Regions from separate parts of the Shumkonia mesophila genome, predicted to be linked through region 3. Evidence: riboswitches for the same ligand, from Rfam matches in the RefSeq annotation. Region 3 holds a riboswitch; each other region holds the start of a gene.
What was found. Region 3 has a riboswitch for cobalamin ahead of ODR01_RS15365 (TonB-dependent receptor). Riboswitches for the same ligand answer to the same signal wherever they lie in the genome.

Region 1 (5,779 bases), on a different contig from region 3:
CGTGCATTACGGCTTGCAGAACGACGGCGCCGACATCATCGCCAAGCGCGTCGCCGCCGCCCGTCTTGCGGTGCCGCTCGGCGTCAACATCGTCAAGACGAACCGCGGCGCCGGCGCCTGCCCGGACGGCGAGGACGCGATCATCGGCGACTATCTGCGCTCCGTCCGGCTGTTCAAGGATGACGCCGACTATCTCACCCTCAATCTCAGTTGCCCCAACACCGAGATGGGCCGGGACTTTTTCGCCGACAAACCGCACGTCGAACGCTTCCTCGCGGCGCTTGGCGAAGTCGGCATCCCCTGCCCGGTCTTCCTCAAGGTGTCGCCAAAAAGCGGCATTCCCGGCATCGAGATGCTGCTCGAAGCGGCCGAGGGGCACGATTTCGTGTCGGGGTTCGTGTTCAACCTGCCGGCCGGCAAACCGGACAACCTGGTGACGCCGAGGGAGGTCTGGGAATCGTGGCCCGGCGCCGTCTCCGGTCATCCGGTCGAGTCGCTGATCAATTTTTCCATCCGCGAGATGTACAGGCGGATGGACACCCGGCGCTACCGCATCGTCGGCGTCGGCGGCGTGTTCACCGCCGAGCAGGCCTACGAGAAGATCCGCCTGGGTGCCTCGCTGGTCCAACTACTGACCGCCCTGGTCTATGAGGGGCCGGGAGTCGTCGGGCGCATCAATCGGGGCCTGTGCGGGCTGCTGGCCCGCGACGGTTTCAAGACCATCGCCGAAGCGGTCGGCACCGCCCACACGTAACCGCCCCCGGGGCCCACCCATGCCGTTCTCCGCCGCCCCGTCTCCTCTCTCGAACAACGTCAAGGGCATCCTGTGGATGCTGGCTACCGCCGTCCTGCTGACGGGAACGGCGGCCATCAGCAAGTACCTGGGCCGCACCCTGCCGGTGGTCGAGATCGTCTTCTTCCGCATGGCCCTGGGCGCCCTGGTCATGCTGCCGTGGCTGCTGCGCCACGGCCTCCGCGGCCTCGCCACCCAGCGCCTGGCCACCCATTTCTGGCGCTCGATCCTGGGTGTCGGCGCCTTCGTGCTTTACATCTACGCCGTCAGCAACATGCTGCTCGCCAACGCCGTCGCGCTCGCCTTTTCGACGCCGCTGTGGATGATCGTCATGTCGCACCTGATGCTGGGCGAGCGCGCCGGTCCGGCCCGCGGCATCGCCACCGTCATCGGCTTCGCAGGCATCCTGGTCATCGCCCGCCCCGACGTCGAAATCAGCCTGCCGGCCCTGGCGGCGCTGGCCAGCGCTTTTCTGTTGTCGCTTGCCATGATCTACGTGAAGCGCTTATCGGCCACCGAGTCGCCCACCAAGCTCGCCTTCTACGTCCAGTTCTTCGGGGCCGTGTTCACGGCGCCCTCGACCGTGCTGGCCTGGCAGACGCCGAACGCCGTCGAATGGACGTGGCTGATCGTCCTTGGGCTGACCGGCGCCCTCGGCCTCGTCACCCAGGCCCGCGCCTACGCCATCGGCAGCCCGACGGCGGTGACGCCGGTCGATTTCACCCGGCTGCCCATCGCCGTGCTGCTCGGCATGGTGTTCTTCGGCGAGTTGCCAGATCTTTGGGCGTTCGCCGGCATGGCCCTGATCGTCGGTACCATCCTGTTCATCTCGCGCCACGAGCGGCATCGCCGCCGTACCGAAAGTGGCCCTTCCTGACAGCCCTCCTAACGCCTTGTCGGGGTCCCATATTTGGTATAGCCTGTTCGAGTTCCTGGTGTTCGACGCAAGATATTGTGGCGAACGGCAACAGGGAATCCGGTGCGAATCCGGAACTGACGCGCAGCGGTAAGGAGGAACAAGAGCCGCAGGCGGTGCCGAGCGTTCGGCCCCGCAGGCACTGATCGACGGATCGGGAAGCCGCGGCTCGAGGCCCACCCCGGGCGTCCGGAATCATCCGGCGCCAGGGGATCGCCTCCAAGTCCGAAAACCTGCCGGGAACATGAACCGCGACAACCGATCGCGCGGTTCGGCGTTCGGGCCTTCGCGATCTGGGGCCACGGAGCCGTGGGCGTCGCCTTGCCGCGCCCGCGTTTCCCTTCCCTTCGCGCGTTCCCGTCGCCGACCCGCGACGGAAAGGAAGGGAATGTCCATGAACGAAAAAGACCGGCTGGCCGCATCCCGTTTCGTCCCCGGCCAAGTCATCAAGCGGGACGGTCGGGTGGTGCCGTTCGACGGCGAACGCATCGTCTCGGCGGTGCGCCGCGCCGGCGAGGCCGCGGGCGAGTTCGGCGAGGAGGAGGCCCGGTTGCTGACGGCCCAGGTGCTGAAGGTGCTGCGCCACCGCTTCGAGGCCGGCGCCCCCGCCATCGAGCAGATCCAGGACATCGTCGAGCAGGTCCTGATTTCCGCCAACCACTTCAGGACGGCCCGGGCCTACATCGTCTATCGCGAGCAGCACGGCAAGCTGCGCCGCGACCGCCAGACCCTGGTCGACGTCGCCTCGTCCATCAACGAATACCTGGAACGCGCCGACTGGCGGGTCAGCGCCAACGCCAACCAGGGCTATTCCCTGGGCGGCCTGATCCTCAACGTGTCGGGCAAGGTGGTCGCCAACTACTGGCTGAGCCACGTCTACCCGCCCGAGGTCGGGGCGGCGCATCGGGACGGCGACCTGCACATCCACGACCTCGACATGCTGTCGGGCTATTGCGCCGGCTGGTCGCTGCGCTCGCTTTTGCTCGACGGCTTCAACGGCGTTCCCGGCAAGGTCGAGGCGGGGCCACCCCGGCATCTGTCCAGCGCCGTCGGCCAGATGGTCAACTTCCTGGGCACCCTGCAAAACGAGTGGGCCGGCGCCCAGGCGTTCAGTTCCTTCGACACCTATCTGGCGCCCTTCATCCGCAAGGATGGCCTTTCCTACGACGAGGTCCGCCAGTCGATCCAGGAGTTCATCTACAACCTCAATGTGCCGTCGCGCTGGGGCACCCAGACGCCGTTCACCAACATCACGCTCGACTGGGTGGTACCCGAGGACCTGCGCGAGCAGGCCCCGGTCATCGGCGGCCGCGAGATGCCCTTCACCTACGGCGAATTGCAGCCCGAACTCGACCTCATCAACCGCGCCTACATCGAGGTGATGATGAAGGGCGACGCCAAGGGTCGCGTCTTCACCTTCCCGATTCCCACCTACAACATCACCAAGGATTTCCCCTGGGACGGCCCCAATACCGAGCGGCTGTTCGAGATGACGGCCAAATACGGCCTGCCCTATTTCCAGAACTTCCTCAACTCGGACCTGGAGCCGGGCATGGTGCGCTCCATGTGCTGCCGGCTTCAGCTCGACCTCCGCGAGCTGATGAAGCGCGGCAACGGCCTGTTCGGATCGGCCGAGCAGACCGGTTCCATCGGCGTCGTCACGCTCAATTGCGCCCGGCTGGGCTATCTCTTCAAACACGACGAGGCGGGCCTCCTGGCCCGCCTCGACACGCTGCTGGCGCTGGCGCGCACCAGCCTGGAAATCAAGCGCAAGGTCATCCAGCGCCACCTGGACGCCGGGCTATTCCCCTATACCAAGCGCTACCTCGGCCACCTGCGCAACCACTTCTCGACCATCGGCGTCAACGGCATCAACGAGATGATCCGCAACTTCACCGGCGGCGCCCACGACATCACCGACGATTTCGGCCACGCCATGGCCTGCCGCCTGCTCGACCACGTGCGCGAGCGGATGATCGGCTTTCAGGCGGAAACCGGCCATCTTTACAACCTCGAAGCCACGCCCGCCGAGGGCACCACCTATCGGCTGGCCCGCGAGGATCGCAAGCGCTTTCCCGACATCCTGCAGGCGGGAACGGCCGAGGCCCCTTACTACACCAATTCCTCGCAATTGCCGGTCGGCTTCACCGACGACCCCTTCGTGGCGCTCGAGCACCAGGAGGCGCTGCAGGCGCGCTACACCGGCGGCACCGTCATGCACCTCTACATGGGCGAGCGGATTTCCAGCGCGGAAGCCTGCAAGACCCTGGTCCGCCGGGTGCTGGAACGCTTCCGCATCCCCTATGTGACGATCACCCCCACCTTCTCCATCTGCCCGGTGCACGGCTATTTGGCCGGCGCCCAGAAGTTCTGTCCCAAATGCGACGCCGACATCCTTGCCCGCAAGCGGGCCGAGGCGGCCGCCGCCTGATCGAGGAGTTTCCGATGCACGGTTCCACCCCTGATTTCCACCCTTCCGAAATCCGCCTCGCCGACGAGGAACGCCAGCCCTGCGAGATCTGGACCCGGGTCATGGGCTATCACCGCCCGATCAGCGAGTTCAATCCGGGCAAGAAAAGCGAACAGGCCGAACGTCTTCCCTTCCGGGAACCCGGCCTGGCGCCCGCCGCCGACCGCTAGATGGCGGCCGACGACCTGGTGGTGGGCGGAATGGCGCCGCTCACCACCATCGACTATCCGGGCCGTCTGGCGGCCGTGCTGTTCTGCCAGGGTTGCCCGTGGCGCTGCCCCTATTGCCACAACCCCCACCTGCTGAAACGGCAGGCGGAGCATCCCGTTGCCTGGGGCGACATCCGGGCCTTCCTGCGCAAACGGCGGGGATTCCTCGATGCCGTGGTGGTCAGCGGCGGCGAACCGCTGCTGCAGGCCGCCGTCGTCGACGCCGTGGCGGGGATCAAGGCCATGGGCTTTTCCGTCGCCCTGCACACCGGAGGAAGCCATCCCGCCCGCCTGCGGCACCTGCTGCCCCATCTCGACTGGGTGGGATTCGACGCCAAGACGGCGTTTGACGCCTACGCCGGGGTCACCGGCATCGCCGGCAACGGCGAGAAGGCGTCCCGCAGCCTGGCCGAGGTACAGGCCGCTGGCGTCGCCTACGAAGTCCGCACCACCGTCGACGAGAGGCTGGTAAGCCGCGACGACCTGTTGCGGCTGGCCGACGATCTGGCCGGCCGCGGGGTCCGCACGTGGGCCCTTCAGGAATGCCGCGAATCGAAGGCGCCCGGCCGCTTTCCCGGGACCGTCCTGCTTGACGACGGGCCCTTCCTCGAACGCCTGGCCGGCCGCTTCGACGGGTTCACCGTCCGTCGGGCCTGACCCTTACCCTTTGCCGTCCTTGGCCTGGATCTTGGCCCAGGTGTCGCGCAGGGCCACGGTGCGGTTGAACACCGGCTTGCCCGGAGCCGAGTCGCGATCGAAACAGAAATAGCCCTGGCGCTCGAACTGCACCGCCTCGCCGGGGGCGCCTTCGGCCAGCGCCGGCTCGATCCGGCAGTCGGTCAGCACGGTGAGGGAGTGCGGGTTGATGTCGTCGACAAAATCGCCGCGTGCGCCCGGATCGGGCTTGGCGAACAGGTGGTCGTAGAGCCGGACCTCGGCCACCGGCGCGTGGGCTGCCGACACCCAATGGATCGTGCCCTTGACCTTGCGCCCGTCGGGCGAATCGCCGCCTCGCGTCGCCGGATCGTAGGTGCAGCGCAGCTCCGTCACTTGGCCGGCGGCGTCCTTCACCACCCCCGTGCAGGTGACGAAATAGGCGTAGCGCAGTCTCACTTCGGCGCCCGGCGCCAGGCGGAAGAACTTCTTGGGCGGTTCCTCCATGAAGTCGTCGCGCTCGATGAAGATCTCACGGCCGAAGGGCACCTTGCGGCTGCCGGCCGCCGGGTCCTCGGGATTGTTGATGGCATCGAGTTCCTCGACCTGTCCCTCGGGATAGTTCTCGATCACCACCTTCAAGGGATTCAGCACCACCATGCGGCGGGCTGCCGTCTTGTTCAGCACCTCGCGCGCGCAGTATTCGAGCAGCGCCATCTCGATGACGTTCTCGCTCT
Region 2 (5,779 bases), on a different contig from region 3:
TCGCGAAGGTGACGCCCGCCGCCATCAAGAGCGCGGTCAGGGGCGAGAGCACGGTGAGCGGCAGCAACCCCCAGGCCATCGCCTTGTGCCAGCCGCCGAGCGTATTGGCGAAGCGCGGCCACCCCATCAGCCCGCCGAGGAGGACGAGGACGAGCATCGCCGCCGTCGAAGCGATGACCAGCCAGCCGGCATCGATGAGCAGCCGCTCGTGCAGGCCGCGCATGGTGCCCATGACGGCGGCCAGCGTCGAGGGCCCGGGCTTGGCCTCGCCGCTGGCGGCATCGACCGTGACGCCGCCGCTGCGCCCGGCGCCCATCGTCAGCGTGCCGTCATAGCTGCGATAGACGAGAGCGCGCGCCTGGCCGTTGGGATCGTGCTGGGCCAGAAGGGTCTGAACCCGTTCGGCGGAGAGCGAGTCCGGCACGATGGCGCCGGTCACCAGCCACGGCTCGAACGACAGAACCAGCCCGGTGACGATCACCACGGCCAGCGGGGCCGTGAAGATGAGCGCCAGCCAACGATGAAGCTTCAAGAACCACGCCTTCATGAGTCTCCCTCCCAAGGACTTGGGGTCGCGTCGAGATAGGAATAGCTTTCATTCGTTTCCGGATGATGTCCGGTTTGTAACCGAATGTATCCGACGGACTACCCCCTCCGACGCCGAAGCCGTCGCCCTGCTCGGAGCTTACCGCGAAGCAAGCCTCATCCGGCGCGCCGCCTCGACCATGTTGACCAGGGCGGGACGGACTTCCTCCCACTTGCGGGTTTTCAGGCCGCAGTCGGGATTGACCCAGATCTGATCGGGCGCCAGACGCTCGGCGGCCTTGGCGAGCAAAGCTGTCATCTCGTCGATAGACGGACAGCGCGGGGTGTGGATGTCGTAGACGCCCGGCCCGATGTCGTTCGGGTAGCGGTAGGTCGCGAACGCCTCCAAAAGCTCCATCTTCGAGCGCGCGGTCTCGATGGAAATGACGTCGGCGTCCATGGCGCCGATGGAATCGATGATGTCGTTGAACTCCGAGTAGCACATGTGGGTGTGGATCTGGGTGGCATCGGCGACGCCGCACGCCGTAAGGCGGAAACACGCCACCGCCCAGTCGAGATAGGCCCGCCAATCGGCGCGGCGCAGCGGCAGCCCCTCGCGGATGGCGGGCTCGTCGATCTGAACGATAGGGATGCCGGCCTTCTCGATGTCGATCACCTCGTCACGCAACGCCAGGGCGATCTGGCGGCAGGTCCGCTCGCGGGGCTGGTCGTCGCGCACGAACGACCATTGCAGCATGGTGACCGGCCCGGTCAGCATGCCCTTCATGGGCTTGGCCGTCAGCGATTGCGCATAGGCCGACCATTCCACGGTCATCGGCCGCGGCCGCGAGACGTCGCCGAAGATGATCGGCGGGCGGACATAGCGCGATCCATAGCTCTGCACCCAGCCGTGCCGGGTGAAGGCGTAACCGGAAAGCTGTTCGCCGAAATACTGCACCATGTCGTTGCGCTCGAATTCGCCATGGACGAGGACGTCGATGCCGACGTCTTCCTGCCAGCGCACCGCCGTCTCGGTCTCCTTGCGCAGAAAGGCCCGGTAGTCGGAATCGCCGAGCGTCCCCTTGGCATGGGCGGCCCTGGCCTTGCGCACCTCCTCGGTCTGCGGGAAGGAGCCGATCGTCGTGGTCGGGAAGGCCGGCAATGCCAGGCGATCCCGTTGCAGCGGCCGGCGAGCGGGAAAGGGCTTCTGGCGGCGCGTCATGTCCGGCGTCACCGCATCGAGGCGCGCCTTGACCTTTCGGTCGTGGATTTTGGACGAGGCCTGGCGCGTCATCGCCGCCGCGGCCGAGGCCTCCAGTTCGTCGGCCACCGCGTTGCGCCCCCGGTCGATGGCGCGCCCGAGGATCGCGATCTCGCCCACTTTCTGAACCGCGAAGGCCAGCCAGCTTCTGAGATCGGGATCGAGAGCGGTTTCGAGGTCGAGGTCGATCGGCACGTGCAGCAGCGAGCAGGACGGACCGACCATCAGGCGATCGGTGCCCAGTCGCGCGGCAACGGGCTCGATGCGATCGAGGATTGCCGGCAGATTGGCCCGCCAGACGTTGCGGCCGTCGACGACGCCGAGCGACAGGACGAGACCGGCCGGCGCCCGGGAGAGGACATCGTCGAGCTGGGCGGGCGCCCGCACCAGGTCGAGATGAAGGCCGGCCACGGGAAGCCCGAGCGCGGTATCAAGATTGTCGCCCAGTCCACCAAAATAGGTGGTGAGCAGAAGCTTCAGGTCTGGCGCCGCCGCCGCCAGAACCTTGTAGGCATGGGCCAGGGCATCCCGCTGGGCGTCGGCCAGATCGAGTACCAGGCATGGCTCGTCGATCTGTACCCACTCGGCCCCCGCCCCGGCGAGGCACTTCAGCACCTCGGCATAGACCGGCAGCAGGCCGGGCAGCAAGGAAAGCGGGTCGGGCCCTTCGTCCTTGCTCTTGCCGAGCAGCAGATAGGTGACCGGGCCGAGCAGGACTGGCCGCGTATGGATGCCCAGTGCCTTCGCCTCCAGAAACTCGTCGATCGCCTTGGTCGACGCCAGCGCGAAGGCCTGACCGCGCGCGAACTCCGGGACCATGTAGTGGTAGTTGGTGTCGAACCATTTGGTCATCTCCAGGGCCGGAAGATCGCCGCCGGCCCGGCCGCGCGTCCCGCGCGCCATCGCGAAATAGATCTCGGGCGAAACCGGCCCGCCGCACCATTCGTAGAGGGAGGGAATGACGCCGAGCATGACGCTGGTGTCCAACACATGGTCATAGAGCGAGAAGTCGTTGCTGGGGATGTGGGTGACACCCGTTCCCAGCTGGCGCGCCCAGGCCGCCGCCCGCAAGCCGGCGGCGTCATCGAGGAGCGCCCGGGCGCCGCTCTTTCCGGCCCAGTGGCTTTCAAGGGCTGTCTTCAGTTCGCGGCGGGGGCCGATGCGCGGAAACCCCAGGGTGCTGGTAACGATGGACATGGACGTTGCCTTTCGCGTTCACGCGCCCGACATCGGACGCGAAGCTGGGTGAGCGGGCGGGGAACCGGATTCGGCACGCCGGGAAGAGGGCGACATCGTCTCAATACCCCATCATCAATGGGGGCATGGACCGAGCGGACGCATGCAGGACACCCAGATGGCGCCGGGCCATCTTTCGCAAGCGGCCAACCGGGACACCCCGCCCGAGGACGTTCACAGGTCGCGGCAGGTTTCCTGGCTTACGGGTCAACGTCGCTGTCTGGCCTTCCCGGCACCTTATGGCGCCAGTGACACGTCTCGACAGCGGCTCGCCGCTTACAGTTGCGGGGGCAGCCCCGGCTTTGCCATGCGATCCAACGAGCGGACCGGACGGCGCACCGAATTCCCTCTTCACTCCAAATTCCCGAAAGAACCCGGAGAACCACGACGGCCTCAGTTAATCCGAAATCAGCCCGCTTTGTCAATCTTCATATAAAGATATCTTTATGTGATTTTCACTCTCAATTGCGAACCGACGATGCGGCCGGCAGCGGTTGAATTGGGTCCGTCGCAACCTTAATGTGCGCCGATGATCGATCGCGGCGACTGCATTGGGGGAGGCGTTCATGCACATCGGCTTCATCGGCACCGGCAACATCGCCGCGGCGACGGTCAGGGGATTGTGCACGGCCGCGCCGGCCCCCGAACGGGTGCTGATCTCGCCCCGCAATGCCGAGAAGGCGGCGGCGCTGGCCGCCGAATTTGCCCAAGTCGAGGTCGCCCCCGACAACCAGGCGGTCATCGACGGCAGCGACTGGGTCTTCATCGCGGTGCGTCCGCCGCAGGTTGAACCCGTGATTTCGCCACTCAGCTTCCGCCCCGACCACAAGGTCATCAGCCTGGCCGCCGCCATCCCCCTCGCCACCCTTGCGCGGCTGGTCAAGCCGGCCGGGCGCATCGTGCGCGCCGTGCCGCAGCCGACGGTGGCCCGCCATACCGGGCCCATCGCCGTGTATCCCTCCGACGCCGAAGCCGTCGCCCTGCTGGGGCGGATCGGCAACGTCGTTCCGGTCGACGACGAGCACCAGTTCGACGCCTTGTGCACGGTGACCGCCATCGCCGCCTCGCAATTCGCCTTCCTGGGACGGGTCGCCGACTGGCTGGCCAGGGAGGGTGTGGAACCCAAGGCCGCCATCCGCTTCACCACCGCCATCGCCCAGACCATCGCCACCGATGCCGACAAGGCCGAGAGGCACGGCTTTCCCGCCCTCATCAACGAGGTCTCGACGCCCGGCGGCATGAACGAGCAGATCCTGCGCATGATGAGCGAAGGCGGCGGTTTCGATCCCATCGATGGCGCGCTCGACGCCATCCTGGCCCGTTACAAGAGGCCGTCATGAAACGGGCGCTCATCCTCCGCCACGTGGCGTTCGAGGACCTGGGCAGCCTGGAGCCCGTGCTGCTTGGGCGCCGGTTCGGCGTTACCTACGCCGAGGCGCCGACCGCCGATTTCGCCGCGCTGGATACCGTGGACGCCGACCTGCTGGTGGTCCTGGGCGGCCCCATCGGCGTCTACGACACCGCCGACTATCCCTTCCTGGAGCCGGAGATCCAACTGATCGCCCGCCGGCTGGCGGCGGGCCGTCCGACGCTGGGCATCTGTCTGGGTTGCCAGTTGATGGCCCGCGCGCTCGGCGCCCGGGTCTTTCCCTCAGGGCTGAAGGAGATCGGCTGGGCGCCCGTTCGCCTGACCGGGGCCGGGCGGCAATCCTGTCTGGCGCCGTTGGCCGAGGCGGAGGCTAAGGTTTTGCACTGGCACGGCGACACCTTCGACCTGCCGGCCGGCGCCGTCCATCTGGCGGAAACGGATGCCTGCCGCAACCAGGCCTTCAGCCTGGGAGCCCACGCCCTGGCCCTGCAGTTCCACGTGGAGGCGACGGCGGCGGGGCTGGAAAGCTGGTACGTCGGCCATACCGCCGAGATCGCGGCGACGCCGGGAGTTTCGGTGGGCGCGCTCAGGACCGACAGCCAGCGCTTCGCGGCAGGGCTGGCCACGCGGGCCGGGGCGATTTTCGGCCGATGGTTGAACGACGCCGGCCTTTAAGGGCCGGACAGGCATAACCGGGCGGCATAATACCCATGCTTCCATAGGGGTTTGCGCCGGCCCCCGTTCATGCTATGTGGATTAACGAAATGTTCAGCCCATCCAGGGAGGATGGACGAGTGTTTTTTCCGCCGCGGGACATCACCACGCCCCGTTCGCCCCGGTGGTTTTCGGAAGCGGCCCCGAGCCAACGGTGGTCCAAACAGAAGCCCAACAAGAAGAATGGAGATCCGCGTGAATTTCCCCGTTGCGGCCAAAGATATCCCGCGTTCCGACACCTTCGTCGATATTCCCAACCGATCCACCAGCCAGGGTGTTGCCGTGCCCGCTTATCTGAGTGAGGTGTACACCTGGGCCTATCTGGCCCCGACCAACGTCGAGCTGCTCGACCGGTCCATCGTCGTCGACGTTCTGCTGTTCGGCAACGCCCGGCGGCTCATGCGCGGCGCGCTCAAGGAAATCCAGCCCGGCCAGAAGGTGCTGATGGCCGCCCATGTCTACGGCGATTTCGTCAAGCGGCTGGCCGAGCGGGTGGGCCCGCACGGCAGCCTCGACGTCATCGACGTGGCGCCCATCCAGGTCGAACATTGCCGGCGCAAGATCGGCCACTTGGCGCACGTCAACGTGCGCCACGCCGACGCCGCGGCGCCGGGCGGCGGCCCCTATGACGTGGTGCTCTGCTTCTTCCTGCTGCACGAGGTGCCCGACGGCAA
Region 3 (5,779 bases):
GCGGCCGGCGGTCGCTTGTCCCTGGCTGCTGGCTGAAACCGTCCCCATCCTCAGGCGCGTCCTCCGCTCAGAAGGTCACCCCGGCTTCCAGCCAGTAGGTGCGGCCGGGCAGGGGATAGGCGTTGAAGGTTCCGTAGGCGGTCGAACTGGCCACCGCATAGTTGTAGTAGTCGACGTCGAGCACGTTATTCACGGTGGCCGACCAGGTCAGCGCGTTGTATTCGCCGCCCAGCTTCAGGTCGACGAGCGTGTAGCCGGGCATTTCCGGCTGAAAGTTGGCCTCGTCGTTCTCCATGTTCTGGGAACTGTAGTAGCTGACCGTCGCCGTGCCCGTCAGGTACTTCTCGACCATGTCCCAGGAAAGGCTGGTGCTGGCCGTCCAGTCCGAAACCAGGGGCACGGTGTTGCCCTTGTAGGGGCCGTCGGTGAACTCGGCCTTTGTGTAGGTGAGGTTGGCCTTGACGCCGACGGTCTCGGTGGCCCGCCAGTCCAGGCTGTTCTCGACGCCGTAGCGGCGGGTCGGGTCGAAGTTCTTGTTGACGCCGGAGTCGGGGTCGTAGTGCAGCTCGTCTCGCAGCGCCATGTAGTAGGCGCTGGATTGTACCTCGACCTTGCCGAAGCTCAGCCGGGTGCCGACCTCGGCGTCCCGCGATGTCTGGGTCTTGAGCACGAAGGACTTGTGGCTGGGGTCGGAACCGACGCGTTCGTCGACGGTCGGCGCCCGGAAGCTGCGGGCCACACGGCCGAACAGGGCCACGCTGTCGGTCAGCCGGTAATCGAGGCCGGCATTCAGGGCGAAGTCGTTACTGGTGTCGGTCAAGGACTCGCGATGACCGTCGAAGGCCGGAAAGGCCAGCAGGCTGGGATCGTAGATGTCTCCCGCGGTGAAGCGGGTGGACTGGACGCGGCCGCCGGCCGACAGGTCGAGCGTGTCGGAGAAAGCCAGCGTGTTCTGCGCATAAAGGGCGGCACTGTGCTGCTTGCCGTCGTAGCGGTGATAGGCGGCGCCGTCGGGGGACAGCTGGCGGTCCGAATTGTAGTCGGAGTAGTAGTAGTCGATGCCGAGGGTGGTGTCGGTCGGCCGCCGCCACAGGTCGGCGTCGATATTGAGCCGGGGCGTCAGCGAGAAGGTCGCCAGCTCGGTATCGACGTAGGCATCGAATTGCGGGCCGAAGTTGCTGACCGTACGCGCCTCGGTGTCCTTGATGCGGTAGCCGGCATCGAGGACGGCTTCGACATTCTTGGTGATCCGGCGGGTGCCGCCGACGGTCAGCGCGACGCCGTTCTGCCGGGTGTAGTCGTCGGGCGTGGTGGCTTGGCGCCGTACGCTTTCGGGTTCCAACTGGGTGCTGGTCAGGGTGACCCGCCGGGCGCCCGGTGTGCCCAGGCGCTGATCGTCGACGCCCAGGTTGACGTAGACCTGGCCCTCGTCGGTGCGTCGCCTTGCCTCGGTGACCAGGTTGCGCTGGGTCAGATCGTTGTTGTCGCGATAGTTCTGGGCGTCGATGAGGGTGCCATAGGCGCTGAGCGATACGTCGCCGGCGCCGTGGGTTGCCGACACGTTGGTCTCGCGGTGCTGGTAAGAGCCGTATTTGGCGCTGACCTTGCCCGAGGGGCCCTGCGGGACCGCCGTCTTGGTGACGATGTTGACGACGCCGCCCACCGCGCCGTCGCCATAAAGCACGGCGCCGGCGTTGCCGCGCGTGATCTCGATGCGCTCGATGCTTTCGAGCGGGATGTTGCTCCAGTCGACGCCGGCCAGATCGAAGTCATTCAGCCGGCGGCCGTTGACCAGGACCAGGGTGTTCGACGACGCCGTCGCGCCGAAGCCCCGGATGTCGACCGCCGAATCGGCGCCCGACGCACTGTAGAAGTCGCGGCTCTGCACCCCCGCCTCGCGGGACAACAGGTCGGGCAGCGTGGTGGCCGGCGAGCGGGCGATGTCCTCGGCCTCGATCACCGTCGTCGAGGTGCCGGGCAGGCCGACGCCCAAGCGGCTGGCGGTGACCACCACCTCCTCCAGTTGGCCGTCCGGTTCCTGGGCGGCCGCAGTGACGAAGCCGGCGGCGGCAAGCGCGCCGGCGAGCACCAAGGTTTCAACAGCGTTTCGATAGCGATTTCGATAGTTTCTCATGAGTCCTGCCTCCTTCGACGGAAAGGGAAAGAAGCACGCACGAGAAAGACGTCGGGAACCGGCACGCACCCCTGGCGTCCGGCGTTCCCTTCACGGGTCTTGACTGAAAGATATCCATGATCCGCGGTCCGATTTTCCCATGCGGCCACACCAAAAAGCGGCGTCACCGCACTCGGAATACCGGACCACTGGAAAGACCCCGTCCACTGGTAGGTGACGCAGGTGGCGGCAGGTCTCCTGGCTTGCGGGTCATTGTCCTGGCGCCCCGCCTTCCCAGTTTCCCAGTGGCTTCTTGGGGCACAGACTCGCCGCTCACAGTTGCGGGGGCAGCCACGGACTGAATCCGATTTGGGATCGCACCGTGTTCCCTTTTTTCCATCCGCCGGCCGAGGCTTGCGGATGAAACCGTCACCTTGAACTTTCCCAGGCTAAGGGAGCGGCGATTTTGCGTCAAGAGCCGGTGGGCCACTCAATCGTTTGCCCGCCGGGCCGCCGGCCGGTATACCTGGGGGCGGGTGACTTTCAGAATCTTTCGTGTTTTTTCTCCTGGCGAAACGTTTTCGAGGCGAGAGTTCTTGTCGTCCGCTCTCCGAGGAATTAGGAGGGGTGCGAGAGACGATCCGGGATCGGGTCGGAGCCCAAGGGAGTGTGCCATGCCGAAATTCGCCGCCAACCTGTCGATGCAGTTCAACGAGGTCGATTTCCTCGATCGCTTCAAGGCCGCCGCCAAGGCCGGCTACCAGGGGGTCGAGTACCTGTTTCCCTATGCCTACGCCAAGGACGACCTGGCCGCCAAGCTGGCCGAGAACGGGCTCACCCAGGTGCTGTTCAACATGCCGCCCGGCGACTGGGCCAAGGGCGAACGCGGCCTGGCATGCCTGCCCGACCGGGTCGGCGAGTTCCAAGATTCGGTTGGCAAGGCCATCGACTACGCCAAGGCGCTCAAGTGCTCGCGCGTGCACGCCATGGCGGGTCTCAAGCCGAAGGGCGTCGCCGAGGACAAGTTGCGCGCCACCTATGTCGCCAACATCAGGTTCGCGGCGGCGGAAACCGCCAAGGCCGGCCTGATGCTGGTGATCGAGCCGATCAACTTCCGCGACATGCCGGGCTTCTATCTGAACTATTCCAAGCAGGCGATCGACATCATCGCCGAGGTGGCGGCGCCGAACCTCAAGCTGCAGTACGACATCTACCACATGCAGCGCATGGAGGGCGAACTGGCCAACACCATCAAGGCCAACATCGGCGTCATCGGCCACATGCAGCTGGCAGACACCCCCGGCCGGCACGAGCCGGGCACCGGCGAGATCAACTATCCCTTCCTGTTCAAGGCCATCGACGAGGCCGGCTACGACGGCTGGATCGGCTGCGAGTACGTGCCGGCGGCCGGCACCGAAGCCGGGCTCGGCTGGTTCGCGCCCTACAGGAAGTAAGCCATTTCTCAGGATTTGAAGGAAAAGGAGAAGACCATGAAGATCGGTTTCATTGGGGTCGGAATCATGGGCGCGCCGATGGCGGTTCACCTGCTGGAGGGGGGCCACGAGGTTGTCGTCTACGACGTGGGGACCATCCGCCAGGAGGTTCTGGACAAGGGGGCGAAGAAGGTTGGTTCGTCGAAGGAAGCAGCCGCCTTCGGCGACGTGATCATCGTCATGGTTCCGGACACGCCGCATGTGGCGGCGGTACTGTTCGGCGAGAATGGGGTGGCCGAGGCCAACCTCAAGGGCAAGATCGTCGTCGACATGAGCTCGATCGCCCCCGTCGAGACCAAGGAGTTCGCCAAGAAGATCAACGCGCTGGGCGCCCAGTACCTGGATGCCCCGGTGTCGGGCGGCGAGGTCGGCGCCAAGGCGGCGAGCCTCACCATCATGGTGGGCGGCGAGCAGGCGACGTTCGACAAGATCAAGCCGCTGTTCGACCTGATGGGCAAGAACATCACGCTGGTCGGCGGCAACGGCGACGGCCAGACCTGCAAGGTGGCCAACCAGATCATCGTCGCGTTGACCATCGAGGCGGTGGGCGAGGCGCTGCTGTTCGCCTCCAAGGCGGGGGCCGATCCGGCCAAGGTTCGCCAGGCCCTGATGGGCGGTTTCGCATCCTCCAAGATCCTGGAGATCCATGGAGACCGGATGGTCAAGCGGACCTTCGATCCGGGCTTCCGCATCGAGCTGCATCAGAAGGACTTGAACCTGGCCCTTTCTTCCGCCCGCAAGCTGGGCGTGTCGCTGCCCAACACGGCGACGGCGCAGGAACTGTTCAACGCCTGCGCCGCCAACGGCGGTTCGGCCTGGGATCATTCGGCCATGGTCAAGGCTCTCGAGATGCTGGCCAATCACACCGTCGCCTAAGTCCAATCTCGCATAACGGGGGCCGGTACCGCCGCGGGCGGCGCCGGCCCTTTCTTTTTGGGAATTGCCTTACGGCATGTTCTCGCGCACGAAGATCTCGATGCGCGGCGCACCCAGCCGCGGCGAGGGCAGCGGCCGGTTGTGGAAGGCCAGCAGATGCTGCAGCGCCGCCGTCGCCTCGTGGGTGACGTCCTGGTTGATCACCGCGTCCATGACGCCGTCGATCAGGAACTGGCGGGTGAAGCGGGTGATGTCGTGGCCGATGAAGATGACCCGGCCGGCGACGCCGCGCTCCTTCAGGGCGGCGGCGATGCCCCGCGTGCCGCCGCCGATGTTGTAGATGCCAAGCAGGTCGGGGAAGCGGTCGAGGATGATGTTGGTCTGCTCGTGGCCCTTCTGGAAGTCGTCCAGGTCCTCGAAGCGGTCGGCGATGGTCAGATTGCTGAAATGCTCGTACAGCGCGTCGCGAAAGCCCAGTTCGCGTTCTTGATGGTCGCGATAGCTGAGCCCGATGCTGCCGGCGATCAGCGCCACCGGGCCGGCCCGGCCGCCGGCGAAACGCCCCATCAGATAGCCGGCGGTGCGCCCGGCGGCCCGGTTGTCGAGGCCGACGTAGCCCACCGTGCGGGCGTTGGACAGGTCGCACACCAGGGTGACCACCGGCACCCCCCGTTCGGCCAACAGGTTGACCGCCTCGCGCACGACGGGATTTTCCAGGGCGGCGATGGCCAGGCCGTTCGACGTCTCGCCAAGATCGAGGAGGGTGGCGGCAAGAACGGCCGGATTGAACCCCTCGATCCGATGGCAGGTCACCGTTGCGTCCTGGGCCGACAGTTCGCGGCCGAGGGCCACCACCTGATCGTCGAGGTTCTGCATGAAGGTGTTGTGGCCGGCCGGCAGGACGACGTCGAAATGAAGCGGGCACCGGCCCGCCGCCGATTGCCCCGGCAGCGGCGTCGACTCGAGGCGCTGGATGGTGTCCCAGATATGGTCGGCGGTGCGCCGCCGCACGCCGGGGCGCTCGTTGACTACCCGATCCACGGTGGCAAGGCTGACGCCGGCCTCGCGGGCGACGTCGGCCAGCCGCACGCCGACCCGTCTCACCTTGCGTCTCTCTGCGGCCCCTTGCGTGCCGGCATGATTTCCCCCGCGTCGCTTGCCTGAAAGCCTGGTGATCAACGGCAAAGATCCTTCTCCTGTCAAGGCGGAAGGCCTTACCCGGAACGTCTATCCTATGCCGCCCGACGTTTCCTGGCAACGTCGAAAACCCTCAAAATGATGGCAAAAACATCATTTT

Region 1: another riboswitch for cobalamin. It lies ahead of ODR01_RS10735 (ribonucleoside triphosphate reductase); the one in region 3 lies ahead of ODR01_RS15365 (TonB-dependent receptor).
Region 2: another riboswitch for cobalamin. It lies ahead of metE (5-methyltetrahydropteroyltriglutamate--homocysteine S-methyltransferase); the one in region 3 lies ahead of ODR01_RS15365 (TonB-dependent receptor).

Annotation. Positions count from the first base shown of each region.
Region 1 covers NZ_JAOTID010000005.1:190,752-196,530, reverse strand. The annotation lists gene ODR01_RS10745 (quinone-dependent dihydroorotate dehydrogenase) at 1-754, shown strand, start outside; gene ODR01_RS10740 (DMT family transporter) at 774-1,670, shown strand; cobalamin riboswitch at 1,710-1,964, shown strand; gene ODR01_RS10735 (ribonucleoside triphosphate reductase) at 2,104-4,140, shown strand; gene nrdD (anaerobic ribonucleoside-triphosphate reductase) at 4,155-4,349, shown strand; gene ODR01_RS10725 (anaerobic ribonucleoside-triphosphate reductase activating protein) at 4,350-5,045, shown strand; gene ODR01_RS10720 (glutamine--tRNA ligase/YqeY domain fusion protein) at 5,049-5,779, opposite strand, start outside.
Region 2 covers NZ_JAOTID010000006.1:155,520-161,298, forward strand. The annotation lists gene ODR01_RS12130 (PepSY-associated TM helix domain-containing protein) at 1-547, opposite strand, end outside; gene metE (5-methyltetrahydropteroyltriglutamate--homocysteine S-methyltransferase) at 686-2,983, opposite strand; cobalamin riboswitch at 3,191-3,424, opposite strand; gene ODR01_RS12140 (NAD(P)-binding domain-containing protein) at 3,589-4,362, shown strand; gene ODR01_RS12145 (glutamine amidotransferase) at 4,359-5,066, shown strand; gene rquA (rhodoquinone biosynthesis methyltransferase RquA) at 5,301-5,779, shown strand, end outside.
Region 3 covers NZ_JAOTID010000009.1:66,168-71,946, reverse strand. The annotation lists gene ODR01_RS15370 (energy transducer TonB) at 1-48, opposite strand, end outside; gene ODR01_RS15365 (TonB-dependent receptor) at 68-2,134, opposite strand; cobalamin riboswitch at 2,345-2,559, opposite strand; gene otnI (2-oxo-tetronate isomerase) at 2,788-3,567, shown strand; gene glxR (2-hydroxy-3-oxopropionate reductase) at 3,604-4,482, shown strand; gene ODR01_RS15350 (LacI family DNA-binding transcriptional regulator) at 4,552-5,586, opposite strand.